Linked DNA regions of Pontimicrobium sp. SW4. The protein of the gene in region 2 interacts with the protein of the main gene of each other region in a pairwise test. Links are inferred from orthologs where the notes say so. Each region holds a gene or a part of one and is shown on either strand. Other genes may lie near its edges.

The links.
Region 1: the proteins of tpiA (region 2) and pepT interact in binary tests that used the Escherichia coli proteins (3 or more experiments, as listed by UniProt). The link is inferred for Pontimicrobium sp. SW4 from one-to-one orthologs.

The regions. Positions count from the first base shown.
Region 1 is NZ_CP157199.1:835,819-851,306, forward strand. What follows is about bases 6,272-9,174. They hold pepT (peptidase T), read right to left. Parts: upstream 8,393-9,174; coding sequence 7,151-8,392; downstream 6,272-7,150. Other genes in these bases: ABGB03_RS03950 (YdeI/OmpD-associated family protein), read right to left, coding at 6,458-7,054; ABGB03_RS03960 (quinone-dependent dihydroorotate dehydrogenase), read left to right, coding at 8,504-9,174. Outside these bases: ABGB03_RS03915 (M14 family metallopeptidase), read right to left, coding at 1-848; ABGB03_RS03920 (PUR family DNA/RNA-binding protein), read right to left, coding at 930-1,307; ABGB03_RS03925 (ABC transporter ATP-binding protein), read right to left, coding at 1,431-3,194; ABGB03_RS03930 (Glu/Leu/Phe/Val dehydrogenase), read left to right, coding at 3,340-4,443; transcription antitermination factor NusB, read left to right, coding at 4,552-5,496; ABGB03_RS03940 (DUF1573 domain-containing protein), read left to right, coding at 5,589-6,125; more of ABGB03_RS03960, read left to right, coding at 9,175-9,550; ABGB03_RS03965 (T9SS type A sorting domain-containing protein), read right to left, coding at 9,560-11,494; ABGB03_RS03970 (hydroxymethylglutaryl-CoA lyase), read left to right, coding at 11,670-12,533; ABGB03_RS03975 (hypothetical protein), read left to right, coding at 12,640-13,803; ABGB03_RS03980 (FMN-binding protein), read left to right, coding at 13,888-14,415; ABGB03_RS03985 (hypothetical protein), read left to right, coding at 14,415-14,915; ABGB03_RS03990 (ferritin), read left to right, coding at 14,978-15,484. UniProt on the Escherichia coli protein: Cleaves the N-terminal amino acid of tripeptides.
Region 2 is NZ_CP157199.1:2,268,842-2,284,389, forward strand. What follows is about bases 7,618-10,580. They hold tpiA (triose-phosphate isomerase), read right to left. Parts: upstream 9,493-10,580; coding sequence 8,743-9,492; downstream 7,618-8,742. Other genes in these bases: ABGB03_RS10660 (ATP-dependent Clp protease adaptor ClpS), read right to left, coding at 7,618-7,887; prmA (50S ribosomal protein L11 methyltransferase), read right to left, coding at 7,902-8,738; ABGB03_RS10675 (ABC transporter permease), read right to left, coding at 9,508-10,580. Outside these bases: ABGB03_RS10620 (hypothetical protein), read right to left, coding at 1-33; ABGB03_RS10625 (response regulator), read left to right, coding at 320-994; ABGB03_RS10630 (hypothetical protein), read left to right, coding at 1,006-1,419; ABGB03_RS10635 (GspE/PulE family protein), read left to right, coding at 1,895-3,301; ABGB03_RS10640 (hypothetical protein), read left to right, coding at 3,327-5,489; ABGB03_RS10645 (hypothetical protein), read left to right, coding at 5,476-6,690; ABGB03_RS10650 (hypothetical protein), read left to right, coding at 6,773-7,192; ABGB03_RS10655 (heavy-metal-associated domain-containing protein), read left to right, coding at 7,346-7,615; more of ABGB03_RS10660, read right to left, coding at 7,612-7,617; more of ABGB03_RS10675, read right to left, coding at 10,581-10,584; ABGB03_RS10680 (BT_3928 family protein), read right to left, coding at 10,588-11,682; ABGB03_RS10685 (DUF1599 domain-containing protein), read right to left, coding at 11,708-12,250; folP (dihydropteroate synthase), read left to right, coding at 12,346-13,167; ABGB03_RS10695 (hypothetical protein), read left to right, coding at 13,223-13,894; ABGB03_RS10700 (diadenylate cyclase), read left to right, coding at 13,929-14,714; ABGB03_RS10705 (ABC transporter ATP-binding protein), read right to left, coding at 14,745-15,548. UniProt on the Escherichia coli protein: Involved in the gluconeogenesis. Catalyzes stereospecifically the conversion of dihydroxyacetone phosphate (DHAP) to D-glyceraldehyde-3-phosphate (G3P).

The DNA.
Region 1 (15,488 bases), 1.4 Mb from region 2 along the record:
CCTATTTTTGCTGTTAGCTCTTGGTTTATTTTTGGTATGAGTGGATGGGTTCGTGACGGAATTCCAGGTTGAAAAAAGAAAGTTGAGTTTGTGCCCATTTCATGATGATCGGTTAAAATATTAGGATACCATTTATGAAAACTTTCAATTCTAGCACGAGATTCTGGTAGCTGTACTGGTAGCCAATCACGATTCATATCAAACCAATAATGATTGGTTCTGCCCCCAGGCCAAACTTCGCTATACTCTCTATCATTTGGATCTGGATTTAAGTTGATACTTTTATTAGTGTTTGTCCAATAAGCAAAACGTTGTAATCCATCTGGATTAAACGAAGGATCAAAAAGAATTACTGTGTTTTCTAATAAATCATTAATTTCATTACCTTCTGCTGCGGCTAAATAATAAGCAACCAAAAGTCCAGCATTTGCACCACTCGGTTCATTTCCATGAATTGAAAACCCTTGGTAGACAACGATAGGTCTGTTGGTGTTAACATCATCATTTTCTGTCGCATTCATATGAGTTTTTTGAATGTTATCTATATTTTGATGGTTTTTAGGAGACGTTATAGTAAGAAGTAAAACTGGTCTATCTTCAAAAGTGCTTCCTCTGCTTTCAATGGTAATTCTATCAGAAGCATTTGCTAAAGCATACATGTATTGTGCTAACTTATCGTGCGTAATATGCCATTCTCCAACTTGATGACCAACAATGCTTTCTGGTGTCGGAATGTTTTGATTATAAGTTACATTTTGAGGAAGATAGTAAGACAAGTCAACCGTGCTTTGTGTTTGTGCTTGTGCAAATGTGCTAAGAATAGCGCATAATAATAGTAGTTTTTTCATTTGAAATGTTTGTTAGGCTATAAATATAAAAAAAACCGTTACTTAAGTAACGGTTTAAAATATTTTAATGTTTATATATAATTAAATATCTTCAAAGTTAACATCAGTGAAGCTCTCAGGAGAGGTTGGTATTTCATCATCACTGTTGTTATACTCTTCTTTTTTATAATCTTTTTGATGACGCTCGCTAATTACTTCTTCACCTTTTTCATCGATAACATAATCAGTCATTTCTCTTAAAATATCATTAAACTCAGCAAAATCCTCCTTGTACAAATAAATTTTATGCTTTTTGTAATGAAAAGAGCCATCATCATTAGTGAATTTTTTACTCTCCGTAATTGTAAGATAATAATCACCAGCTTTTGTAGCTCTTACATCAAAAAAGTAAGTACGACGTCCTGCTCTTAAAACTTTTGAAAATATTTCCTCTTTCTCCATCATATCATTATTACTCATGGTAGCGTTGTTATTTTAATTAGTGACTCAAAAATCTAAAAAAAATATATAGCAACCAACTAATTAACACATTTCTTTTTGCTTATTTCATTTTATGAATAAAAGCTGCTAAAAAGAAAGAAGTTAATTATTGTCTTCGATAGTTTCCGATAATTGTTTTAAATAAAGCTCTTTGTAATAACCATCAATGTTAATCAGATCATCGTGAGAGCCTTGTTGGATTATTTTACCTTCATCAAGAACTATAATCTGATTTGCGTTTTTGGCAGAAGAAATTCTATGACTAACAATAATGGTTGTTTTTCCTTTAGAAATGCTATTTAAATTGTTTAAGATTTGTTCTTCTGTCTCAGTATCTACAGCAGAAAGACAGTCGTCAAGTAATAATATTTTTGGATTTTTTATAATTGCTCTAGCAATAGAAACACGTTGCTTTTGACCTCCAGAAAGCGTAATGCCTCGTTCACCTAAAACGGTTTCATACCCTTTATTAAAAGCCTTAATGTTTTTATGTACAACAGCATTTCTTGCTGCTTTTATAACATCTTCATCTGTTGCGTCTACTGAACCAAATTTTATATTATTTTTTATTGAATCGGAAAAAAGAAATGCATCTTGAGGTACAAATCCTATACTGTTTCTTAAACTGGTTAAGTTAACATTTTCAATTGGTGTTCCATCAATTTCTATAATGCCACTGTTTACATCATAAAGTCTACCAATTAAATCTAGAATGGTTGATTTTCCTGACCCTGTTTTGCCAATTACTGCAAGTGTTTCACCGCTATTTATCTTAAAACTGAGTCCTTTTAATGCTTCAATGTTCGTGTCGGTATATGTAAAATGCACATCTTTAAATTCTATTGTGCCATATATATTGGTTAGTGTGCTTACGGTATTTTTAATTTCAGGTTTTTCATTTAAAAACTCATTTATTCGTTTTTGAGACGCTTCGGCTTGTTGAACAATTGAGGTTACCCAACCTAAAGTAGCTACTGGCCATGTAAGCATATTTACGTAAATAATAAATTCTGCAATAACTCCTATACTTTCAATTTCTCCATTAATGTATTGAAGGCCTCCAATATAAATAACTAAAATATTGCTTACACCAATAAGTAAAATCATTAGAGGGAAAAACAAAGCCTGAACTTTGGTAAGATCAATTTGTTTCTGCCTATTTTCTGTAGATAAAACTTCAAAATTGTCATTGGTAATTGGCTCGATTCCATAAGCTTTAATAACAGATATTCCGCTAAAAGATTCTTGCGTAAATGTTGATAATTTTGAAAGGTACTCTTGTACAATTGTACTACGCTTATGTATTTCTTTACTTAAAAAATAAATGATTAACGATAGTATTGGAAGCGGAATTATGGTATACATAGTTAGCTTTGGAGACTGATTGTACATATAAAAAAATGCAACCACGAAAAGTGTAATCATATTTAAGGAATACATAATAGCTGGTCCTGCATACATTCGTACTCTGCTCACATCTTCAGTAATACGATTCATTAAATCTCCAGTGCGATTACTTTTGTAAAAATTTAATGATAGACGTTGATATTGTTGATAGATTTCATTTTTTAAATCATACTCAATATATCTTGACACATTAATTATGGTTTGTCTCATTAAAAAGGTTAGAGCACCAGCAACTAATGCAGCAACGATTAAATAAAGAATCGTTAACATTAATTCTTTTTTAAAAACATCGTCCGCAATAGCTCCATTTAACCTATTTGATATAACATCAATGGCACTCCCAATTAAACGAGGTGTAAAAAGCTTAAATATTATGGCGCTAATAGTAATTATTACACCAAATAAAAGTTTGTATTTATACTTTAAAAAATATTTATTAAGATGTTGTAATTCTTTCATTTATAAATTTTCTCTATAAAAGTAATAATTAGTGATTTCTTGTTTTTAAACAGGTATTTTTGCTTAAAATGTAATATTAGATTATTTTTGCCTGCTGTTATTATTGATTTTATAATAATAACAATAAAATTTAAAAATAATATTAATGATTTCAGACGTCATAAACCCCAAAGACATCAAAAAAGTTGACCCTGTATTTGGACAACTTTCTTTTGACAACCACGAACAAGTCGTATTTTGTAATGACAAAGATACAGGTTTAAAAGCAATAATAGGAATACATAATACGGTTTTAGGACCTGCACTCGGTGGCACAAGAATGTGGCAGTACAACAATGAGTGGGAAGCCTTAAACGATGTATTAAGACTTTCTAGGGGAATGACCTTTAAAGCTGCAATTACAGGGTTAAATCTTGGAGGGGGAAAAGCAGTTATTATTGGTGATGCTAAAACACAAAAAACACCCGAACTAATGAAAAAGTTTGGAGAGTTTGTACATTCTTTAAGCGGAAAATATATCACAGCTGAAGATGTTGGAATGGAAACTTCTGATATGGATTTAGTTAGAGAAGTAACACCTTACGTAACAGGGATATCTGAAAGTAAAGGTGGTGCAGGAAACCCTTCACCTATAACGGCTTTTGGTGTTTTTATGGGAATGAAAGCCGCAGCTAAATTTAAATTTGGAACAGACATATTAGAAGATAGAACTGTATTTGTACAAGGAATTGGTCATGTTGGTGAATCTTTAGTAGAACATTTAACAAATGAAGGAGCTAAAGTCGTTATTGCCGATATTAATGAAGACCGTTTACAAGAAGTAAGCTCAAAATATGGAGCTACTATTTATACTGGTAATGATGTTTATAGTGAAGCTATGGACATTTATGCGCCTTGCGCATTAGGAGCTACTGTAAATGACGATACTATTTACAAGCTAAAAGCTCAAGTAATTGCTGGAGCAGCAAATAACCAATTAGCTGTTGAGGATAAACATGGTGCTATTCTTCAGAAAAGAGGTATTGTTTATGCACCAGATTTTTTAATAAATGCAGGAGGGATTATTAATGTATATGCTGAATTAGAGAATTATGGCAAAAAAGAGATTCTTAGAAAAACTGAAAATATTTATAATACAACACTTCAAATATTAGAGAAAGCAAAAGACAGTAGTATTACTACTAATCAGGCTGCTTTGGATATTGCAAGAGAAAGGATTGCTACAAGAAAAAAAGAAACTTCAAAATAGAACCTTCTTTTTAAAATAATACTATTTTTGCGAGGCAAAAGATAATTATCTTTTGCCTCCTTAATTTTAAAACAAAATAATTCTTTAGAATTAAAAAAGTTCTTTAATATGCTTAATAGAAGACATGTTCGTATAAAAGTAATGCAAGTGATATATGCATTTCGAGGTAATGAAAGTGATGATTTAAAAATAAACCAAAGGTTTTTAAACCAAAGTATGGAAAATATGTACAACTTATATCTTTTAATCCTTTCTTTATTAATTGAGATACAAGCAAAAGCAGAAGACCACCTTACTAAATCTCAAAAAAAACATTTAGCTACAGCAGAGGAGAAAAACCCTAGTAGAAAGTTTATTAATAATGAATTACTACTTTTATTAAAAGAGAATACTTTATTAAAAGAAACGCTTGAAACTAGAAAAGTTGATAATTGGAAGTTGGATAGCGAATACGTTGATGTAATTTTCAAATCACTTTCTAAAAGTGATTTGTATAAAGACTATATGGCAACAAAAACATCAACTTTTAAAGAAGATAAGTCGTTTATAATTGATGTTTTTAAAGAAATTATTGCACCAAACGAGAAGCTATATAATTATTTGGAAGATAAAAATATTACTTGGTTAGATGATTTACCAGTAATTAATACAACAATAGTTAAGTTACTTAGAAAGACAAATCCGCAAATTTCTCAAAGTCATTTCCTTCCAAAACTGGTTAAAGACCATGAAGATAAAGAGTTTGCAAACGATTTATTAAATAAAACTATTTTAAACTTGTCATCGTTAAGCAAAGAGATTGAAGGGAGAACAGCCAATTGGGATAAAGACAGAATAGCAAATATTGATTTTGTATTACTACAAATGGCTATTTGCGAGTTTCAAAAATTTCCATCCATACCAATTAAAGTTACAATTAATGAATATTTAGAGATTGCAAAGGAATATTCTACACCAAAAAGTAGTGTGTTTATAAATGGAATTTTGGATAAATTAGTAAAGGAATATAGTGATAAAGGAACGTTAAATAAAGTAGGTAGAGGACTCATTTAATTAAAATTTATTACATTTATGCCCGAAATAACCTATAAAACAAATAAATAACCCAAATGTTTATCTTGAATAGACAATTAAAAATGAAAATTATGAAAAAAATAATTTTAAGTTTAAGTGCCTTGTGTATGGTTGCATTTACATCTTGTAAGGAAGATGCAACAAGTAAAATTAAAGCAGAAAACGTAACACAAGCAGCTGAAAGAGATGCTGTAGTTGGAGATTTTCCAATATTAACTTTCGATAAGAAAGAACACGATTTTGGTGAAATTGAAAATGGAACTCCAGTAGAAACGGTATTTAATTATACTAATACAGGTAAAGCACCATTAGTAATTACTGATATTAAGAGTACTTGTGGTTGTACAGTTCCTCAAGATTGGAGTAAAGAGCCATTAGCACCAGGGGCTTCTGCAAAGTTCACTGTTCAGTTTAATGGAAAAGGTTCACCAGGAAGTAGTACTTCAAAAACAGTTACTGTAACTGCTAATACTGAAAGTGGTACAGAAGCTGTAAAAATTAAGGCTTTTATTAAAGGAGGACCTGCTGCAAATGGATTACCTAGTGTAGCTACTACTCAGGTAAAATCTAGTACACAACCAGGTCACGAAGGACATAACCACGATTAATTTATATTAAATGGATGGATTAGGGCAATTTGCACCTTTTATACTCATGTTTGCTGTTGTGTATTTCTTTATGATTGCACCACAGATGAAACGTGCTAAACAAGAAAAAAAAGTTTGCTGCAGACCTTAAACGAGGAGATAGAGTCATTACCAAAAGCGGTATGCACGGTAAAGTTATAGAACTAAACGATAAGGATGGTTCTTGCATTATAGAAACCTCGGCAGGGAAAATAAAATTTGAACGTTCGGCCATTTCCATGGAAATGAGTAGGAAGCTCAATGTACCAGCAAAATAATAAATAAAAAGCAGCTCAACGAGCTGCTTTTTTTATTTAGCAGTTTTTATATTTATCATGTAAACCAACACCTTGTAATATCATAGGTGTTATTTTTTCTATGCGACTCAGTTTTGTTGCTTCTCGTTTTGCAGTTGCTATATGTTCACAATATTCACGCTGTTTAGAAGGCGATAATGCATTAAAACAAACGTGTAATTCCTTATTATTATCTAACACTGCTTGTAACTCTAGAGGAATAATTGTTTCTTTTTTACTTCTATCTGGTTTTATTTGTTTTCCAGCTTTTTGATTTTCTATAGCTTCTTTAACATAAGCCAATACAATATCTTTATTAATGCCATTTATAGACTCAAAACGTATTTGTCGTAAGGCTTTGGTTTTTTCTTGTGCATTGACTAATAAATTTTGTTCGTCTTTTAAAAACACACCATTAAAAAACCAAATACCAAAATGGTTTTTAAAAGCTCCTAACCCAACCACATTTTTACCATTTAGGTCATACACAGGAGCGCTCCATTTTATAGTTTCATTAAGCTCTGTTGAATTTATTAGGTTGCGAAGTAAAGTTAAGGCATCACCAAATTTTTCGTGTGTCTCAATGTATTCTTCAACGGAATGTACTTTTTTCATGATTTCGTTTAATGCTTTGATATGAACTTTTTCAATTGTTTATATGAGATGTTAAACGAATTTCGACTATTTTTTTGAGAAAGTCAAGCTATGCAGTTACTTATAACGTTCTTGTGTAAGTTCGGCAATTTTACAAATTACTTGAGTTGCTTTTAATATACTTTCTACTGGAACATACTCATAACGCCCATGAAAATTATGTCCTCCAGCAAATATATTAGGACAAGGTAAGCCCATATAGCTTAATTGTGAGCCATCTGTACCACCTCTAATGGCTTTTATAATTGGTGTGATACCTAATTGTAGCATTGCTTCTTCGGCTATATCTACAATATATTTAACAGGTTCTACCTTTTCTTTCATATTATAGTATTGATCTTTAATATCAATGACTACTATTTTGCTTTCGTATTTGTTGTTAAAATCATTAGCAATTTTTTGCATTAATGCTTTACGTGCCTCAAATTTATCTTTGTCGTGGTCTCTTATAATATATTCTAAAACAGTTTTTTCAACGTTTCCATGCATGTCATGCAAATGAAAAAAACCTTGATAACCTTCAGTATGTTCAGGAACCTCTAACTTTGGTAAGGCATTGATATACTCCGTTGCATAATGTATAGAATTAATCATTTTGCCTTTAGCATATCCTGGATGTACAATTTTGCCTTTAAAAGTTACTTTTACTTCAGCTGCATTAAAGTTTTCGTATTCTAGTTCTCCTACTTGACTTCCATCCATAGTATAAGCCCAATCTGCACCAAACTTTTTTACATCAAATTTATGAGCACCACGTCCAATTTCTTCATCTGGTGTAAAACCAACTTTAATGTCGCCATGTTTTATCTCTGGGTGTTGAATCAGGTATTCCATAGCACTTACTATTTCACAAATACCAGCTTTATCATCGGCTCCTAGCAAGGTAGTTCCATCTGTGGAGATAAGTGTTTGTCCTTTGTAGAGTAATAAGTCTTCAAAATAATCTGGAGATAAAATAATGTTTTCATTTGCATTTAAAATAATGTCTTCTCCATCATAGTTTTCAATAATTTGTGGGTTTACATTCGCTCCTGTAAAATCTGGTGACGTATCGAAATGTGAAATAAACCCAATAGTTGGTACGTCATGATTTACATTACTTGGTAAAGTAGCCATGATGTATGCATTTTCATCTATGGTCACATCTGTCATACCAATTGCTATAAGTTCCTCGTATAACTTATTGGCCAAATCCCACTGTTTTTTTGTACTAGGAGTTGTGCTACTTTTTGGGTCACTTTCGGTGTCAATTTTCACATAGCCTATAAAGCGGTTTATAATGTGTTGTTTATTTAGCATTTAGTATTGGATTTATCCAAAAATAACTAACGATATTGTAAGAGGCAAGCTTTAAAATGTTTCTTTTTTTATGCTAAGATTTAATGTATTTTTGCAGTCAAAATCTAGATAATGTATAAATTACTGATTCGCCCTTTACTTTTTTGTTTCGATCCAGAAAAAGTGCATCATTTTACATTTTCATTCATTAAAAACTGTTCTAAAATTCCTTTTATCTCAAAAATTATCAAAGCTTTTTATACAGTTGAAGATGTATCTCTTGAACAAAAACTATTTGGATTAACCTTTAAAAACCCTGTAGGCTTAGCAGCGGGATTTGATAAAAATGCAATACTCTATAATGAATTAGCTAATTTTGGTTTTGGGTTTATAGAAATTGGAACTGTTACACCTAAAGGGCAGGAAGGCAACCCTAAAAAAAGGTTGTTTAGGCTAAAAGCAGATAAAGGCATTATTAATAGAATGGGATTTAATAATGAAGGTCTTGAAGCTGCTATTACTCAATTAAAGAAAAATAAAGGAAAAGTTATTATAGGCGGAAACATTGGTAAAAACACCAACACACTTCCTGAGGATTATACTAAGGATTACCTAGAATGTTTTAATGCACTCCATCCTTATGTAGACTATTTTGTGCTTAATGTAAGTTGCCCTAATGTTGGGAGTCATGCTAAACTAACCGATAAAGACTACCTCGAGGAGTTGATAGGAGAAGTGCAAACTGCAAATAAAAATTTCACTAAACAAAAGCCCATTTTATTAAAGATTGCTCCAGATTTAAATGATATTCAGTTAGATGAAATTATAGACTTGGTCGCAGAAACAAAAATAGATGGTGTGATAGCTTCAAATACATCTGTATATAGAGAAGGTTTAAAAACTTCAAAGAACACCTTAGAAGCGATTGGTAATGGAGGCTTGAGTGGACTACCTATAAAAGATAAAAGTACTCAAGTAATTAAATACTTATCTAAAAACAGCAATAAGGCGTTTCCAATAATAGGTGTTGGAGGGATTCATTCAGCAAAAGATGCTTTAGAAAAAATAGAAGCTGGAGCAAATTTGGTTCAAGTTTACACAGGGTTTATTTATGAAGGTCCACGATTGATAAAATCGATTAATAAAGCGATTCTAAAAAACAAAAAGGACTCTTTATGAGTCCTTTTTTTATTGAATAATAAATTTCTTGATTGTTTTTATTCCTTCATGTTTTAAAATCAAAAAGTAAGCACCAGAAGTTAGCTTATTAACATTAATTTGCTTTTCTGTAAGTGCACCTTTTAAAACTTTTTGACCAACGATGTTTGTAATTTCATAAGATATATTATTTGAGGAAGGATGACTCTTTATATTTAAAACCTTATTAGAAACAACAGGATTTGGATAAATTTCAATAGCGTTTAATACATTTTTATCTGTGCTCAAAAGGTTGGCATAAATTCTCATATCGTCTATTGCAATATCACCATCCCAACTAGCACCTCTAATGGCTCTAAAACGTATTTTTACTGTTTGTCCTACATAGGTCGAAAGATCTACTTTTTGTTTTAAGTAGCTATCTGCTTGTGAGGTTTGTTGTTGACCAACTATAGCTGGAATAACATCCATTATAACTCCAGAATCTGTTATAATATCCATGTGTAATTCACCAGTATTTGCACCAAACATATGGTAAGCAAATTCAAGCTCAGCATTTGAAGAACTAATATTTATACAAGGAGAAGTATATTCTGCAACATCTCCAGGGTTAGAACCAGAAGCTTCTGTATAAATATACGACCCAGATCCAGTTCCAGTAGTATTGTCAACTTCTGGGCCAGTACCACTAGAAGGCGTTTTTCCATTTGTTACCATCCAATTGTAGCCATTACCATTTATATCTTTAGCTACCCAACCATCTTTATTTGCCAAATCAAAACCTTCAAAATCTTCCTCAATTGGTGTAACTTTTTGAGTTCCAACTTTTATATATTCAAAATATGTTTTTGTGATGATATTAGTACCATCGGAAACTGTTAATGTAACATCATATATTCCTGTAGAGAAGTTGTGAGAAGGGTTTTGTGTTGTATAATCTATTGTATTATCACTGTCAATATCCCATTGCCAAGATGTGGCTCCAACACTATTATCGGTAAAATTAATAGTTAAATTGCTGTCGCAGTCTTCTGTTACATCTGCAGAAAAATCTACATTAAGTGTAGTGCAAGAAAAATAATTCCTTACACTTCTATATGTGGCGTAAATACGAGCATATTGTTCAGACGAAAAAAGAGTTCTACATTCTTTTCTGGAGTATGACATTATGTTATTTGGGTCTGGAACAAAAGTATCTCCATTGCTATCAGTTATCGCTCCAATATAAACACAACTAGCATCTACATTGCTATAACTTAATTGAGGATCTGCTGGAGTATCACATATTTCATCACCGTCTGTATCACAATTTGAACCATTAACTAACTCGGTGGTAAGTACTGTATTTGATGGTCCATGAGTATGTCTCAATGAAAAGAAATGGCCTACCTCATGAGGTAAAGTGCTACCGTTTATTGCACAATTATTTGCCATAAGTATAACATCATCTCCTCCAGGATAATATGCATAACCACAAAGACTATTTCCTGTATTGCTTTCTACATAATCAGTAAAATAAATATTTATTAATCCATTGACATTATTAGCAGAAGTTAAAGCAACTTCTTCAGATTTTTGAAAGTCATAATAATTATCATCGTCAATATAATTAATACCATCACATAAGAAAAACTCCATGAAAGCATTGGCATAAAAAGCATTCATATTTGCCATTGCTGCATTAAGTTCAGATTCTGATAAGCCGCCTGTACCATCAGTTTTTCTAATAATATGAGCCTTTATTGGAACTGAATTTACAATAGAAACCCTAGAACCACTATTAATCATTTTGAAAAACTCTTTTTCTAATTTTTTAATTGTCGGCTTAGTGTTTTTCCAATATTGTTGAGATTCTGGAGTAGAAATTGTACCGCATTCACTTTCTACTGCATTTTGAGCAGATAAACTAATGGTAATTAAAAGAAAGAAAGAATTTAATAGAAATTGTGTAGTGTTTCTTTTCATTTGCGGATGCTAAATTATTTATTAAAAATAGAAATTAATATATCTTATGAGGTACAATAACGATTAAGCGTCTGTTTTATCGATTTTAGTTGTATTTAGTTATTATTTCTAGTTAAAAGGTATTCGTATACTTTCCAAAAAATAGTAGTATTTTTAGCTCGTATTTAAACGGTAAATGGCTAAGCAAATTAAAATTATTGAATGCCCAAGAGATGCTATGCAAGGTATTAAGGCGTTTATTCCTACGCATAAAAAGGTGCAATATATTCAGTCATTATTAAGAGTAGGATTTGATACTATTGATTTTGGAAGTTTTGTGTCTCCAAAGGCAATTCCTCAAATGGTAGATACTGCAGATGTTTTATCACAATTAGATCTTTCAAATACAAAAAGTAAATTATTAGCCATTGTAGCAAACACTAGAGGTGCAATTGAGGCTAGTAAGCATAAAGAAATTGATTGTTTAGGATACCCTTTTTCAATTTCAGAGAATTTTCAAATGCGAAATACTCACAAAACTATTGCCCAATCTGTGGTTACGTTACAAGAGATTTTAAACATAGCTATTAAATCAAATAAAGAAGTAGTAGCCTATTTGTCTATGGGTTTTGGTAATCCTTATGGTGATCCATGGAATGTAGATATAGTAGGAGAGTGGACAGAAAGATTAAGTAACATAGGAGTTAAAATTTTATCCCTTAGTGATACAATTGGAAGCTCAAATCCAGAAAATATTTCTTATCTGTTTTCTAATTTAATTCCTAATTATCCAGATATTGAATTTGGTGCTCATTTGCATACTACGCCTTCTACTTGGTTTGATAAAGTAAATGCTGCCTATTTAGCTGGTTGTAATCGTTTTGATGGTGCTATTCAAGGTTTTGGAGGTTGTCCAATGGCAAAAGATGAACTTACTGGTAATATGCCAACAGAAAAACTACTATCTTATTTTACGTCTCAAAAAAATAATAATTTAAATGCACTAAGTTTCGAAAGTGCTTATAATGAAGCTACTAAAATCTTCACGTATTATCACTAGAAAAATTATTTAAATTTATTCTAAATAACATTTGTTTTTTTAATTTTCAGTCTTATTTTTGTGCTCGAATTTAATAACTATTTATAATAAGTCTAAATAAAAACAAATGAAGAAAGCTATCTTATCAATGGCAATTTTAGTATCAAGTTTTGGGTTTGCGCAAACTGTAAGCCAGGATACAACCGCAACGAATAATCAACAACAAAATGCCGCTCAAAATATTTTAAATGGCAATGGTTCTAAAGGAATTACAATTGGAGGTTATGCTCAAGTAGATTATAATCAACCTGAAGGGCTAAATGGAAAAATGGATGTGCATAGGTTGGTTATGTTATTGGGTTATAAGTTTAATGACAAAGTGCAGTTTGTTACAGAAATTGAGTACGAACACGTTAAAGAAGTATATGTTGAACAAGCTTTTTTAAACTATAGTATAAACAATAATTTTAATATTCGCGGAGGGTTAATGTTAGTTCCGATGGGAATTGTTAATGAATATCATGAACCAACAACTTTTAATGGTGTTGAAAGACCAAGTGCTGATAAAAGTATTGTCCCAACCACTTGGAGAGAAATGGGTGTTGGAGTGACAGGTAAATTTGATGAAGCAAATTTACGTTACCAAGCCTATATCTTTAATGGGTTTGCATCTGTAAACGGAACAAAGGTTTTAGGTGGAAGTAATGGTTTAAGAAATGGTCGACAAAAAGGAGCAGAGTCTACAATTAACAAGCCTAATTTATCTGCTAAGGTAGATTATTATGGTATTCAAGGATTACGTTTAGGATTATCTGGATACTTTGGAAGAACACAAGCTACGGATGATGTTCAAGAGATAGAAGGAGCTGATGTTGGTGTGTCTATGTTTGGTTTGGATGCGAGATATATTAATAAACGTTTTTCAGCGAGAGGTCAATATATACATGCATTAATTAAAGATGCAGACGCATATAACAATTTATATACAACAAATTTAGGATCTGAGCTAAAAGGTTGGTATGCTGAAGCTGCTTATAATTTATTACCACTTGATAAGGAGCAAAAGTTAGATGCTTTTGTAAGATATGAAAAATACGATACACATGCTGCAATTGCAGATGCTAATATAGCACGTAATTTAAGTTATAATAGAAATGAATGGACTACAGGATTAAGTTACCATGTAGCACCAGGAGCAGTAGTAAAAGCTGATTATCAAATTTTTGATAACGCAGTAGAAGGTAATGACGCCAAAGGCCAATTAAACTTTGGGTTTGGTGTCTGGTTTTAGTAATTTAATTGGTTAGTTTTTATCAAATAGTTAGGGCAACATATTTGCCTTAGCTATTTGGTGTTTAAATATTATCTTTGCGAAATGAGTTTTAAGTATTTAGTAATTACAATTTTTAGTCTGGTTTTAATAACGTCTAACCTTTCAAAAAACATTAAGAAAAAGGTTGATAAAGAAATTAAGACAGCTTATAATATTGAAACTTATAACTTAATTCCAGTGGTATTTAATTCAAATGTTACTAAAGAATTACCTAGTGAGTTTGAAAAAAACAACCTATTTAAAATCTCTAATAATAATAAAATTATAGGTTACGCATATGTCTCAAAAGCACCAAGTAAAACAGATGAATTTGATTACTTAGTTTTATTTGATAGAGATTTCATTATCGTAAAATCTAAAGTATTGATTTATAGAGAAGATTATGGTAGTGAAATTGGTAGTAAGCGTTGGTTAAAACAATTGATTGGTAAAACTCAAGATGATGCACTTATATATGGTGATAATATTGCAGCTATTTCTGGTGCTACAATTTCGGTAAAATCAATGACAAATGCTGTTAATAATTTATTGAAGTCCATAAAAATACTTAATCAAAAAAATAAACTGTAATGCAATTAAACGGATTGATATATACCATTCCTAGGGAATTAAAATTACTTATCGGAGGCTTTATAATTGTATTAAGTGTTGGCTTTTATACAGGATTGTTATTTGTAGGTGAAACATCGTCGATAAAGCCAAATGGTATAGAAGAGCAATACCTAGGAAATGAAGCTGATGAGGATGCTGAGATTATGAAATTTAAAAAAAGCAAAAAAGAAATGCTTACGTTGGTTCATAATCATATTTTATCAATGTCAATTATCTTCTTTTTAGTTGGAGGTATTTTGAGTACTACTAAACTTGGTGAAAAATTAAAAATGTTTTTAATTGTTGAACCATTTATTTCTGTAATACTTACGTTTGGAGGGCTTTATTTTCTATGGAATGGAATCTTATGGATGAAATATATAGTAATGTTTTCAGGTGTGTTAATGACGCTTAGTTTTACAAGCGCAATTGTTATAATATTATATCAACTTATAAGTAAAAGTAAAGGCGCTAAATAGTTAAATTTCATTTTATTATTCAAAAGAACTTTGAGTATCTTTATCAAAGTAAAATTTAAGGTATGAATCAAGTAATAGAACAATTATTAAACGACCAAGTAAAATTTGAAGCAAAAGCCTCTATGCAATATTTAGCAATGGCTTCTTGGGCAGATACAAAAGGCTATAATGGTGTGGCAGATTTCTTTTATGCGCAATCTGAAGAAGAGCGTGTACATATGATTAAATTGGTAAAGTTTATTAATGAGCGCAGTGGTAATGTTATAGTTCCTAACTTAGAAAAGCCTAAAAGTGATTATAAATCATTAAACGAATTATTTGAATCTTTTTTAGAAAGTGAAATGTTTGTTACCCAGCAAATTAATCATATTATTTTTGAGTGTTTACATCATAAAGATTATAATGTACATAATTTTATGCAATGGTATGTCACCGAACAATTAGAAGAAGAAGCAGTAGCTAGAACATTACTAGATAAGTTAAACATTATTGGTGAAGATAAATCTGGTCACTATTTGTTTGATAGAGATATTAATACCATTGCACAGACAAATCAAAATCCTGCATAGCGGA
Region 2 (15,548 bases):
AAAACAAGTAATTAGATTATATAATACTTTCATGATAATGTGCTTAAAATTTTAACATCTTTTCAGTTAATAAACTTAGAACATTATCATGATTCTCGGATGAGCTAAAACCTTAGAAAAAAAGAAAATTTACCTTACTAAAAGTGAGCTAATTCCTTAGCTTAGTATGCTTTAATTCAAAAAAAATATTTATAACTAAGCAAAAACCTTATTATTTATAAGCTAAAACCTTATCGAAATGTAATAAGATACCATTACCTTGGTCTAAAATAATTTTATGATCCTCCTTAAGAACTAGAACATAAAATTGACAATTGACATGAGTAAAGTTAATGTATTGATAGTGGAAGACGAACCACTAATAATAAACTCGTTAGAACACATTTTTGGGCATTTAAGTAACATTAGTTCAAAGTTGGATTTTAAAATACAATCCTCTAGGGATTGTGATTCGGCATTATTAGAAATAAATAAGGCTGTAAAAGGTACGCCTCTTGATTTAGTATTACTTGATATAAATATTCCTGCTTCAAAATGTAAAGAACTCTTATCTGGTGAGGATTTAGGGATAGAGTTAAAAAACACTTTCCCAGATGTTAAAATAATTGTTTTTACATCTCATCAAGATAACTATAGGTTAAACAACATTTTACAAAATTTAGATCCAGATGGATTTATAATTAAAAATGAAGTTGGCTTTAACGACATAATGAAAGCAATTTCTAAAGTATTAACTAACCCTCCTTATTATAGTGATAGAGTATTGAAATTGATAAGACGACATGTGTCTAATGAAGTTGTACTTGATAAAATTGACAGACAGTTATTATACTTGCTTTCAAAAGGAACTAAAACAAAAGATATCCCAGACTATATTAGACTCTCTAAAAGTGGAGTTGAGAGGCGAAAACGAAACCTAAAAGAAATTTTTCAAATAGAAAATAAAGAAGATAAAGTTCTTTTAGAAATAGCAATAGAAAAAGGTTTTATTTAAAAATAATTAGAATGAAATTGAACTCACACTATTTAAAAGTGCCAGCATATAATTTACAAGAAGTATTATTAGTCTTGGCAATAATTGGCATTTTAATATTATTAGCCTTACCTAATTTAATGCCATTAATTAGCAAGACTAAAAGTATGGAAGCGCAAACACAACTAAAATATATTTATAATTCGCAAACTACCTATAGATATATGTACTCTAAATATGCCATAGAATTAAATGAATTAGATTTTGAAGCACCAAAAACAGTTAAAGAAAATGGCACTAGCAATTATACATATGAAATTATTAGTGCTACAAATAGCAACTTTAAAGCGAGAGCCATAGCAGTATCTGATTTTGATGGTGATGGGATATATAATGTTTGGGAAATTGATGAAATAGGAACTCCAAAACAAATTGTAAAAGATTAATGATTCTAATTAAAATTTTATTAATACTATGTCTATTAACGATTCTTTATCAAGATATTAAAGAACGTAAAGTATATTGGTTTCTATTTCCAGTTTGTACTTTATTGTTTGGTATTATATATTATACTAAATCCATACAGGTAGTATTTTATACTTCCGTAATAATAAACCTTTGTTTTATTTCTTGCTTATTAACTATTATTTTTTTGTATGCCAAATATAAATTAAGCTTGCCTTTTCATAAGGTTATTGGGCTTGGAGACATATTATTATTTTTAGGATTGTCTTTTACCTTTGCTTCAGTTTCTTTTATCATTATTTTTATTAGTGCTCTTATTTTTTCACTCATTCTTCACATTGTTATTAATAAAAAAGAGTCCACAGTGCCATTGGCTGGGTACATGAGTTTGTTTTTTGGACTTACCTATTTGGCAGACTGGGTAGGAATTATCAATTCCTTATACCTTATTTAATTATGGATCATTCTTTTGACATACCCACATCTCTTTTGCAATTAATTAGTAGTGATCAGGCATACCACTACAACATTGTTCCATCAAAAAATGATAATGGCACTTTAGTTTTTAAATCTCACAATACATCGGAAGATTTAAGAAAGGAATTACAAATTGTTCTTGGAAAAGAAATTAAATTACTTCCTGAAAGTGTAGAAAATATCCAAAGTTATCTAGCAAAGAATTTTAGAAAAAACACTGGGATCACCAATAAAAACTTACACTACAGCTCTGACTTTTTACAGAATCTATTATTAACTGCAAAACATATTGGCAGTAGTGATATCCATTTTGAACCTTATGAAAACAGATGCCGTGTTAGGTTTAGATTAGACGGCAAATTAAAAGAATATTATCTTATATCAATTGATGAATATCCAATAATTGTTAATAAACTTAAAATTAAAGCTGGTCTAGATATTTCAGAAAAACGACTACCACAAGATGGACGTATAACTATTAAAATGAACCTTGATGAATTTGATATACGAGTGTCTAGTTTACCCACTTTATATGGAGAAAAAATTGTATTACGTATTTTAAGCAAGGATGCTAGCCATATTTCATTAGAAGATTTAGGATTTACAACCGAAGAGCTCCGAATCTATAAAGAAACTATAAAAACTCCTAATGGAATTGTACTTATATCTGGCCCAACAGGTTCTGGAAAAACCACAACATTATATGCCACTTTAAAACTACTTAACGATAATAAAACTAACATTTTAACTATTGAAGATCCTATTGAGTATACCCTAGATGGTATAAATCAAGTACAGCTAAAAGAAAATATTGGACTTGATTTTCCAAATACTTTAAGAACCTTTTTAAGACAAGATCCAGATATAATAATGGTTGGTGAAATTCGTGATGTTAAAACAGCCAATATGGCCATAAGAGCTGCATTAACTGGTCATTTAGTTTTATCGACTATACATACAAATTCAGCATGGGCTACTGTTTCTAGACTAATAGACATGAATATTCCTTCGTTTTTAATAGCAAGCACTTTAAATGCAAGTGTTGCTCAAAGGCTAGTAAGAGTTCTATGCACAAACTGTAAAAAGGAAGCTAAAGTTTATAAAGAAATTTTTCCTGAAAATTTTAATGCTCCTATTAATTTAAAAAGACATACTATCGCACAAGGCTGCAATAAATGCCATCATACTGGATATAAAGGAAGAAAAGCTATTTATGAAATTATACCCATTACAAAATCGCTCATATTTCATGTTAAAAATAATGATCTAGAAATAGATAATTATTTAAGAGAACACAATATCAAGACTTTAAAAGATAATGCTATCGATTTAATACAAAAAGGCATAACATCTGTTGAAGAGGTATACTCATTACTGGTCGATTGACTTTACAATTCTAATAAAAACAATTATGAAGAAACTATTTTATTTGGTGCTTTTTTTAACTTTCAACATTGTTTATTCGCAAGATAATGACAAGAGAATTTCAGACTTGAGGTACAAATTAGAATTATTATCTATTGAAAATACTGGACTTACTGAAAACTACAAAACCAAGATTCAAGTATCAAGTATTACTTTGCCAAATTTATTAAAGGCAGTATCAGAAATTCACAAAATCAATATTAATGTTTCTTCAGATTTAAATAACTTAATGGTTATTAATAATTTTCCTGAAGTAACTGTTTTTGATCTTTTACTATTTTTATGTAAAGAGTATAATCTTACTATGGAGTTTACTGGGAGTATTATTGCAATAAAACCATTTTCTATTCCTGAAAAACCTATAGAAAAACGTATTATTCCTGTAACTTATAATCAAAACAATAATACTATTACCATTGACGCAAAAGAAGATAAAGTTTACGATCTTTTTAAACGTATTATAGATGTTTCTGGAAAGAACTTAGTATTTGCTCCTGGACTAGAAAACACACCTTTAACGTCTTATATAAAAGATGTTGAATTTGATGTAGCCATGTATAAATTGGCACTTGCTAATAATTTATATACAGAAAAAACGAAAGATGGTTTTTGGAGATTTGAAAATCATCTAACTCAAGATAGTGCTGAAAAAAAAGGCACTTTTAAAGATAGAAGCATTGATAATTCATATAAAATTTTAAATTATGAGGAGAAACTTCTAGAAGTTGACTTTAATAAAAAACCAATTGCTAATGTCATCCATGAAATAAGTAGTGACTTAAATATTGATATTTTTACAGCAACTCCTTTAGAAAAAGCTGGAATTGTGACTCTTAAGTCTAAAGAGATTTCTTTTGATGAATTATTGGTGAAAATGTTTGAATCACAAAATATAACTGGAACAAATCAATCAAATACAAATTCCAATAGAAACAGCAACCCAGTTGAAAGTAAGAGCAATCCTCTTTTTAATTTTAAAAAAGAAGGTGATTTGTATTTTTTCGGAACCGAAGATCAATTAAGTATCAGAACTGTAGAAGTTATTCATCTTCAATATCGTTCAGTTGAATTACTAGCAGACCCTTCAAATTCGAACGGAGCCAATAATATTTCTTCTAAAGTGTTAAATAATTTGAATGGTATAAATGATGATTATGGACAAAACTTTAATGGAAATACTTCGAGAAACAATAATAGTAATAATAGAAATACACAATCTAATAATAGCCTAAGTACTAGAGCTGGGCATGGCATTAATAATAATGAATCTCTACTTAGTGTGATACCTGAAGAGTTAACCAAAGATTTAGACATAAAAGTAGATTATGAACTTAATAGTTTTTATGTAACTGGAGTTGCATCATCAGTAGAGCGATTCAAGAAGTTTATTTCAAAACTAGATAAACGCGTACCAAATATTTTAATTGAAGTATGGATTATAGAAGCAAAGAAAACTGCTGATATAGAAACTGGAGTAAGTTGGGGAATTGGCAATGAACCTTCTACAACTAAAGGAGCCCTTTTTCCTGAAACAGACGCAACTCTAGGCGCAGCAACAGTAAATAAATTACTTGGAAGTTTTAACAATTTTGCAGGTTTTAACTTAGGAAAAGTAGGCCCAAATTTTTTCGCAACTATAAAAGCGATGGAATCTAACGGTGATTTAAAAATTAGATCAACTCCAAAATTATCAACACTTAATAGCCACCGAGCTACTTTTTCTAATGGACAAACGTCCTTTTATGCTGTGACACGAAGAAACATTTACGGATCTGACAACCCTCAAACATCGGAAATCACAAATTATCTACCCATAGATGCAGAATTAGGCTTAACCATTAAGCCATCTGTCTCGGGTGACGGTCAAGTTATATTAGACATTTCGGTAGTTCAATCTAGTTTTGGCTCTAGAATTGCTGATGATGCGCCACCAGATGTTATATCCCGTAATTTCAGTTCAATTATACGTATGCAAGACCAAGATATAGCAATTCTTGGTGGGTTAGAAGAGCAAATGAAAAGTAATTCTGGTTCTGGAGTACCATTTTTGGCAAAAATTCCTTTAATAAAATACTTGTTTAGTAAACGCAAACGCTCAACATCTAAATCAAAATTAACCATTCTAATAAAACCAATTGTTACCTATTAAAAAAGTAGTATCTCATTTCCTTTATGGACATTTATTTTGTAGCTTAGAACATAGTTCACAAAATGGAAACGATGTTATCTATGGTCTTATTCTCAAGAAGAATAAAAATGAAATTGACATTCATTCAAATATTGAAGAAAAAAATGTAGATGCTATTTCCAAAAAGCTAAAGAATGGGCAACATGTTTCGCTTATTATTAATAATGACCAAGTTCTAACAAAAAGCATAGCTAATAATGATCTTGATGATATAAAGTTAATTTACTCAGCTTTTCCAAATATTAAAATTGATGATATTTATTATGAAATTTTGAGGCAGCAATCTGTTTCATATATTTCAATTTGTAGAAAGAGTTATGTTGAAGGTTTAGTCCAAGAATATGCTATTTTAAGCATAAATATTATAAATATTTTTCTTGGAAACTCAATAATTTCTTCGATTTTAAAACATATAGAAAGTGATAAAATATTAACCTCTAACGCTATAATTTCTACTAGAAATTCAAAAATAGAAAACGTACAAAAAATTACTGAAGAAAAAACTATTACATACAATGTTAATGGTATAAAAAGTAGTAGTAGAGAGTTGCTTTCTCTTGCAGGAGCATTACAAACAATTGTTAATCAAAAAATTACCTCTTCCAATTTAAACATACTAAAAGAATTTCAAATTAATCGATTTAAAGAAATCCGCTTTTTTAAATTGTTTTCTAGTAGTGCCATCGCTTTTTTCCTTGTAGTACTTCTAATTAACTTTCTATTTTACAATAACTATTATACTAAAGTGAATAGTTTAAGTTTAATTAGTAATAGTAATCAAACTTTACAACAAAAAATTATAACTCTAACAAATGAGGTAGATGAAATACAAAAAATAACTGAAGATTTACTTGCCATTAGCAATTCTAAAAGTTCATACTTCATAAATGATATTATTAAAAGCATACCAGAAACTATATTATTTTCAAATCTTGACTATCACCCACTTTCTAAAAAAATTCAAAAAAATAAACTAATAGAAGTTGATTCTGAATCTATTTTTTTAACTGGAGAATCTATTCACAGTGATAATTTTACAAAATGGATTAATGACTTAGAAAGAAAAAAATGGATAAACACAATAACCGTCAGCGATTATAATGATATAACAAATTCTAAGGCAAACTTTAAAGTTATTATTAAAATGAAAAATGAATTATAAAACTAAAAATAGAATATTAGTTTTTGGAGTTTTAATTGCATTGATTTTATGCTACAAATTGGCGATTTCTAACACCCTAACATTGAAAAAAGAACTCGAGTCTTTAAAAATACAAAATGAATTAACAAAGACTGCTCCAAAACAACTATCTCTTTTATCACAAAAAAAACGACACTATGATTCTATATTAAATAAGCACAAACTAAATGGGAAGTCAATACAAAACAATCTACTCCAAACTATTAATTCCTACTCAAAAAGCCATAAACTAAAGATTATAGAGTTTTTAGAACCTCACATATATAACAATAATAATCATACAGAAAAAACTTATCAATTTCAATTAGAAGGAAATTATAATGACATAATTAACCTCATTCATAAAATTGAACAAAACACAAAATATGGTGAAATCATCAATCTCCATTTTGAAAAGAAAAAAAACTATAAAACTGGAAAATATTCATTACAGGCTTCAATTCTTTTGAAAAGTCTTATTTAACAAGACAATTACATACAATCACTATTTTTATCATTTTACAAAAAGTCATAAAAAATACTTAAATCTAGTTGTTTTATTTATTTTATAAAATTCTTATAAAAGTATAACTACAGGCAGTATCTTGGTATGTAGATACCAAAAGCTATATACATTATGAAAACTACCTTAGAAATACAAAACTTGAAATGCGGTGGTTGTGCAAATACTATTACCACGAGACTGAGTGCGATTGATCATATTAACAATGTTGTAGTTAATAATGATGATAACACTGTTAGCTTTGATTATGAAGAAGCTACTCATTTAACCGAAGCCAAAGTACTCCTATCTAAACTTGGATATCCAATTGTTGGCGAAAATAATCCGCTAACTAAAAAAGCAAAATCTTTTGTAAGTTGCGCAGTTGGTAGAATGAATAATTAAACTATTTCAGCACTTAAACCTGCTTTTAGCAACATAGTACAACGCGGTTCTAAATAGTCATACTCGCCTGTTTTTACTGTACATTTACCTTTATAATGTACTATAAGTGCACATTGTTCAGCTTGTTCTGCTGAGTGATCACAAACATCTACAAGTGTATCTATTACATGATCAAAAGTATTAACATCGTCATTAAATAAAACAATCTCGTTTTGTTTAACAATTTCCTCCTTTATAGAAACTTTTTCTAATAATTTTTCCTTTGTACTCATGGGGTAATTTTTTACTAATTTATAAATTTTAGTGAAACCCAGTTATTTCTTTCTAACTTTTCTTTAAGTTTCAATCCATATTTAGAGGATTCCTTATTAATTATTGGGATATCATCTTTGTAAAATCCGCTTAAAAATAACAGTCCTTCTTTTTTAAGACAAGTAACATATTTTGACATATCTGCTAATAAAATATTTCTGTTAATGTTTGCTATAATAACATCATACTCTTTTTCTTTTAAAAGACTTGCATCACCTTCATATACCGAAATATGTTTGCAATTATTTCGCTCGATATTCTCTAAACTATTTAAATAACACCAATTATCAATATCTATTGCATCTATTCTTGTAGCACCTTTTATTTCGGCCAAAATTGCTAAAACCCCTGTACCACAACCCATATCTAACACCGATTTGTTTGTGAAATCATTATTTAAAATATGTTGAATCATCATATGTGTAGTTTCATGATGTCCTGTGCCAAAACTCATTTTTGGCTCGATTATAATGTCGTGTTTCGTCTTAGACACATTATGAAAAGGTGCTCTCACTGTACAAACATCATCAACAACTATTGGTTGAAAATTCTTTTCCCACTCTTCATTCCAATTGGTTTGTTCTATCTGATCAAATGTGTAACTGATTTTAAATTCGTCGGACTTTAGAATTTGGACATCATCCAAAATATCACTACTCCATTCTTCTTTTTGAATATAGGCTGTGACGCCATTTTCTGTTTCTACGAAACTTTCAAATCCTGCATATCCAAGTTCTGCAATAAGAATTTCTACCGCTGGAACTAAAGGCTCTACAATAAAATAATAACCAATATAAATTGTGTTTGACATATTTCTAAAAAGCGTTTACAATGTTGTAGAAATCTTCGGCATTAAGTGATGCACCACCTATTAAACCTCCATCAACATCTTGCTTAGAAAAAATCTCTTTGGCATTGTTAGGCTTTACACTTCCTCCGTAAAGAATAGGAACATCATTCGCAATTGAATCACCGTATTTATTTGATACTGTTTTTCTAATAAAAGCATGCATATCTTGTGCTTGCTCTGGGCTAGCAGTTTCACCTGTGCCAATAGCCCAAACAGGCTCGTACGCTAAAACTATATTGCTCCAAGTATCATTTGATAAATGAAACAAAGCATTTTTAATTTGGTTTTCAACAACAGCTTCGTGATTACCAGATTTTCTATCGGTTAATTCTTCTCCAAAACAAAAAATTACATTCATATTATTACTTAAAGCAGCATCTACCTTTTTAGCTAAATCCTCGTCTGTTTCGTTAAAATATGCACGACGTTCACTATGACCTAAAATGACTGTTTTTACACCAACACTTTTAAGCATACTTGCACTTACTTCGCCTGTAAAAGCACCGCTTTCGGCAAAATGCATGTTTTGAGCAACCACCTCAATATCATGGATTCTTAAAGCTTCAAAAGCATGATATAGATTCACAAAAGATGGTGCAATCATGACCTCAGCTGTAGATGTTTTATTTTGTTTTTTTAAGTTAGTAATGAGCAATTCCGTTTCTGATAAGTCATTATTCATTTTCCAGTTTCCTGCTACAATTTGCTTTCTCATTTTCTTATGTTTCTATTACTGTAATTTAACTTTTGGATCTAACCAGGTGTATATAATATCTACAAAAATATTTATGATAATAAACATGAGAGCAATGATTAACACCGATCCCATTATTACTGGTAAATCTAAAGTATTTAAAGAGTTTACTATTTCTTTTCCTAAACCATTCCAACCAAAAATATACTCCACAAATACTGCACCTGCTAGCATTGATGCAAACCATCCTGAAATAGCGGTCACAACAGGATTTAATGCATTTTTTATTGCATGGTTTTTAATAACTTGTAATTCGCTCAATCCTTTTGATCTTGCTGTACGAATATAATCTTGATTTAATACTTCAAGCAAAGAGTTTCTCATTAATTGAATAACCACTGCCAAGGGACGAATCCCCAAAACAATGGCTGGAAGAATTAAATTTTTCCATTGTATGGTATTTTTTTCTCCAAAATCATCTAGTTCATATAAACTTCCTGTCATTTCTAAATTGGTATATTCATGTAATAAGAAACCAAAAAACCATGCAAATAATATCGCACTAAAAAATGAAGGCACACTCATACCTAACGTACTTACAATTTGGATCAATTTATCTAACCAAGTATCTTTAAAACGTGCAGATACAACGCCTAAAACTAATCCTAATACCATCGCAATTATAATGGCCGAAACTGCCAAAACAAATGTGTTTGGTAGTGTTTCACCCAATACTTGACTTACTTTTTTTCCTTGCTTAGTAAAAGATTCTCTTAAATACGGAAATTTTAAAACTGTGGTAGTATTTCCAATGGTAAATAATTTACTAGCTGAGTATTTGTTGTCTCTTAAATATGTGTAATCGTCTTCAGAATTTGAATGAAATGATATTGGCGACAAATCATTTAAATAATATAAATATTGTGTTCCAACTGGCTTATCAAAACCATATTTTGCTTTTACAATGGCTAGTTGCTCACTATCTTCATTTTGACCCAACATCATTTGAGCAGGGTCACCAGGAAGCACATTAAACAAAAAGAAAATAACTGTAACAACTCCAAATAATGTAAGTAATGCGTAAAATGCTTTATTTAGAAAGTAGTTAATCAAATATTAAAGTTTAAGATCATCAATATCGTTCCAATGTACTTTTTGTTTTACAGTTCCCTTGCTTAGTTCTAAAATACCTGGATTAGCGCGAACTACTGTTTTTAAGGCTTTTTCATCACATGAATAAAATTCGAAATCGAAATTATAATCTGCCTTTATGCGCTCTTTAGCTTCAGCTCCAGAAGCTGTTAATCCTATAACCTTGTAACCTTTATCTGCTGCTTCTTTAGCTTTAGCCATAAACGCTGCTAGCCCATCTTTTTCAGCGCTATCCAAACTATATGATACTATTATTACTAGCTTCTCTTCTGCTAAAATTTCTTGGGTCATATCGCCTTCGTCAGTTTCAATAGAAAAATCTAAAATTGATGGTTGATAACCTTCTTTTATAACTTTAGTTTCTACACCTACGTATTCGCCATCTACTGTTGGATATGAACCGTTGGTCACAAATTCTTTTTCTTCTCCATTTACTTTAAACGTCCATGTAAATTCTTGAATAGCCTTTGGAGCATCTTCTGGTGTACTCATATTTTCTATGAGGTTATCACCTATTTTGTATGCTCTAAAATCTACTGTAGGCAAATGCATTAATACATGATATCCAAACCATAAACACCAAATAAAACTCACTAATGCAATAATGGTTGTTGGCAATTTTGTGAAAATAGGTTTTATATGTTTCATGCCATAGAACAGTACTAGAATAAAAACCAGTAAAATAACATCTTTAGTAAAACTTTCCCAAGGTGTCAATTTTAAAGCATCTCCAAAACAACCACAATCTTTAACCTTATCAAAATATGCCGAATAGAACGTAAGGAACGTGAAGAAAACAATCATTCCTAACAAGCTCCAAACAGTAAATTTAGGTTTATAGCCAATTAACAAAAACACACCAAGAACGACTTCAAACACTACAACAATTACAGAAATACCTAAAGCATAAGGCTCTAAAAAAGGGATATTTAAAACATCTGTACTGAAATATTCTTGCAATTTATATGAAAACCCTAAAGGGTCATTTAGTTTTATTAATCCTGAAATAATAAATAAAACACCAACTAGTATTCTTGAAATTGCAACTAAAATTTTCATAAGTTATTTGGTTTTCGTCTGTAAATTATTCTTGTTCTCTAATATGGATTAAAGCAAAAATGGCATAATTAATCATATCTTGATAATTAGCATCAATACCTTCACTTACAATGGTTTTTCCTGAGTTATCTTCTATTTGTTTTACACGCAATAGTTTTTGTAAAATTAAATCGGTTAACGAACTCACACGCATATCTCTCCAAGCTTCACCATAATCATGGTTTTTATCTTGCATAAGCTGTTTTGTTATTGCTACTTGCTCATCATATAGCTTAGTAGCTTCATCTACCGATAAGTCTGGTTGCTCAACCACACCTTTTTCTAATTGTATTAAAGCCATAATACAATAATTAATTATTCCTATAAACTCGCTTACTTCTCCTTCATCTACTTTTTGTACATCATTTTGTTGCAATCCTCTTATGCGCTGCGCTTTTATAAAAATCTGGTCAGTTAAAGAAGGTAATCTTAGTATTCTCCAGGCACTTCCATAATCGCTCATTTTGTTCACAAACAGCTCTCTACAAGTAGATATCACCTCGTCATATTGTTTTGAAGTATTTTGCATAAAGTCAATTGAATTTTGCGTAAATTTCGCTTAAATTTAGAACTATTCAAAGTTTATTTTAAAACAGCAAATTCACAAACCAGAATACTCGACGAATGACCATTAATTGTAAAGGAACACTTATTGATTTATCTACACCAAAGGTCATGGGAATTTTAAATATAACTCCTGATTCTTTTTACGATGGAGGACGCTACAAAAATGATGCTTCCATTTTAAATCAAGTTGAAAATATGTTAAGCGAAGGTGCTACGTTTATTGATGTTGGAGCTTATAGTTCACGCCCAGAAGCTAATCATGTAAGTGAAGCTGAAGAATTGAAACGAATCATTCCAATTGTTGAATTACTTATTAAACAATTTCCAAGTATTAATTTATCTATTGACACCTTTAGAAGTAATATTGCAAAGGAGTGTATAAATACAGGTGCTGCTATTATAAATGATATTTCTGGTGGAAAGTTAGATAAAAAAATGCTAGAGACCGTCGGTAAACTGGGAGTCCCTTATGTGATGATGCATATGAAAGGAACGCCACAAACCATGCAACAATACACAGATTATAATGATTTGATTAAAGAGATTATTTATTACTTTTCTGAAAGAGTAGCCGAAGCGAGATCTCATAGAATAAACGATATTATTATAGATCCTGGCTTTGGGTTTTCTAAAACACTTGAACACAATTATTCTCTTTTAAATCATCTGGAATTACTAAATATGGTAGAATTACCAATGCTTGTTGGTGTGAGTAGAAAATCTATGATTTATAAAATATTAGACACTAATCCAAACGAAGTTTTAAATGGCACCACATCGTTAAATACTATTGCTTTGTTAAAAGGCGCAAACATATTACGTGTTCATGATGTTAAAGAAGCCATGGAATGCGTAAAACTTACAAATCAACTTAATTAATGAAGGCCCATAATGGGCATTTGACAAGCAAAGACCCATACCAAATATTAAATAAATGAAAAAAATAATAACTCTCTTTTTTACATTTTGTTTATTAAGCTCATGTAATAAGCGTGTAGTACAATTACCAGAAACTACTAATAAAGATATTACTGAAGTTGTAGATGTGTCACCAGTCTATATGTTCTATGATGAAGAAAATGATAGTATAGAATTTAACCGTAGAAATATGATTAGTGCTACCAATTGGCTTGTAAATATCGATAAACGCTTAACACTTAAACAAATTTTGCCTCACTTACAGTACTTACAAGAAAAGCGACAAGGCGATGAAAAGCATAGTTTTCACAACTACTTTACCTGTAATAATATAGAGTTAAAAAACCTGTCTTTTATTGAGTTTACTGATATTGACTTTCAAATCAATCATACTAATAAACTTGAACCTGAATTTTCTTCAGAAAATTATTTAGGTGAAGTAAAATTTAACTCTCTAGGGCAAATTGAAATTAAAAGTGAATTTGAAAATCATATAGAAATTGAAGAATATGATTTTAACAGCTTTTTTAAGCTGATAGATACATTAGTGGAGTCTGGAAAACTTACAATTAAACTGTCATTCAATTCTAAATTATCGTTTCAAGATTATATTAGTATTAAAAGTAAGTTGCTTTCAGTTAAATCAAATGGCTTAGAAGTTTTAAATCAAGAAATAATCTATAATTAACTATATTTATTAAAATTTAAAATACAACCTAGGCTTGGAAATATTTGACGACTTATTAAAATTTACTGTTCTAGATGTTATAGATATTATTTTAGTAGCTCTACTACTATACTACGTTTACAAGCTAATTAAAGGAACTGTTGCTATCAATATTTTTGTAGGTATTGTTATTACATATCTTATTTTTTTACTAGTTGATGCTTTACAAATGAAAATGCTTACTAAGATTCTTGGTGGGTTTATGAGTGTAGGTATTATTGCCTTAATTGTAGTGTTTCAACCAGAAATTAGAAAATTTCTATTAATGATTGGCTCCACTAACATTGGTTCTAAAAGTGGTATAACTAAACGCCTAAATTTTTTAAGAACCCAAGCTATCCATGATACAGAAGCTGAAACAGTTGTAGCTGCTTGTGTAAAAATGGGAAGTTCAAAAACAGGCGCTTTAATTGTATTAGAACGCAACAATAACCTTGACTTTTTATTAGCTACTGGAGACGAAATGAATATTAAGGTTACCCAACCCATTTTGGAAAGTATTTTTTTTAAGAACAGTCCTTTACATGACGGTGCTATAATTATAGCAGAGAATGTTATTAAAGCAACACGCGTTATTCTTCCAGTTAACAATGAAAAAAACATCCCAGAACGATTTGGCTTAAGACATCGTGCTGCCATAGGAATTACTGAAAAAACAGACGCACTTGCCATTGTAGTTTCCGAAGAAACAGGACAAATTTCTTATATTAAAAATGGCGAATTTATTATGTATAAAAACACTGAAGAACTTGTTGAAAAAATTAAGGAAGACTTGACTTAACTTTTCGTCAAAAAAACAAAAGTAAGCTCCCTAAGCTATCTCCTCTTGCAAAAACTGCACTTCGTATAAATTACGATAATAACCATCTTGCTTTTCTAAAAGCTCAGCATGTGTCCCTTGTTCCACAATTTCACCTGCATCCAATACTATAATATTGTTAGCTTTTTTTACTGTTGCTAATCTGTGTGCAATAACAATAGAGGTTCTACCTTCAGTAATTTTATCAGTAGCATCTTGTATTAATTGTTCAGAATAAGAATCTACTGATGACGTGGCCTCATCTAATATTAAAATACTCGGATTGGTTACATACGCTCTTAAGAAAGAAATTAATTGACGCTGTCCAGACGATAGCATCACACCACGCTCTTTTACATTATAATAATAGCCATTTGGTAAGCTCATTATAAAATCGTGAATGCCTATTTGCTTTGCAGCCTTTTGAACTTGCTTTTCTGTAATGTTAGGGTCTCTTAAAGTTATATTGTTCAAAATAGTGTCTGCAAACAAAAACACATCTTGTAGTACTACAGCAACTTGTCTTCTAAGTGAGTTTAATGTCACTTCTTTGATATTGGTATCATCTATTAAAATATCTCCTGAATCAATTTTATAAAAACGATTCAATAAATTAATAATGGTCGACTTTCCAGCTCCAGTAGCACCAACTATGGCAACCATATCTCCAGCTTTCACATCAAACGAAATACCTTTGAGTACTTCTTCGTCTTCAACATAAGAAAAATGAACATTATTAAATGAAATATCTCCTTTAAAATGTGATGCAATTACTTCTCCTGAATCATCAATATTAGAAGTGGTATCCAACACCTT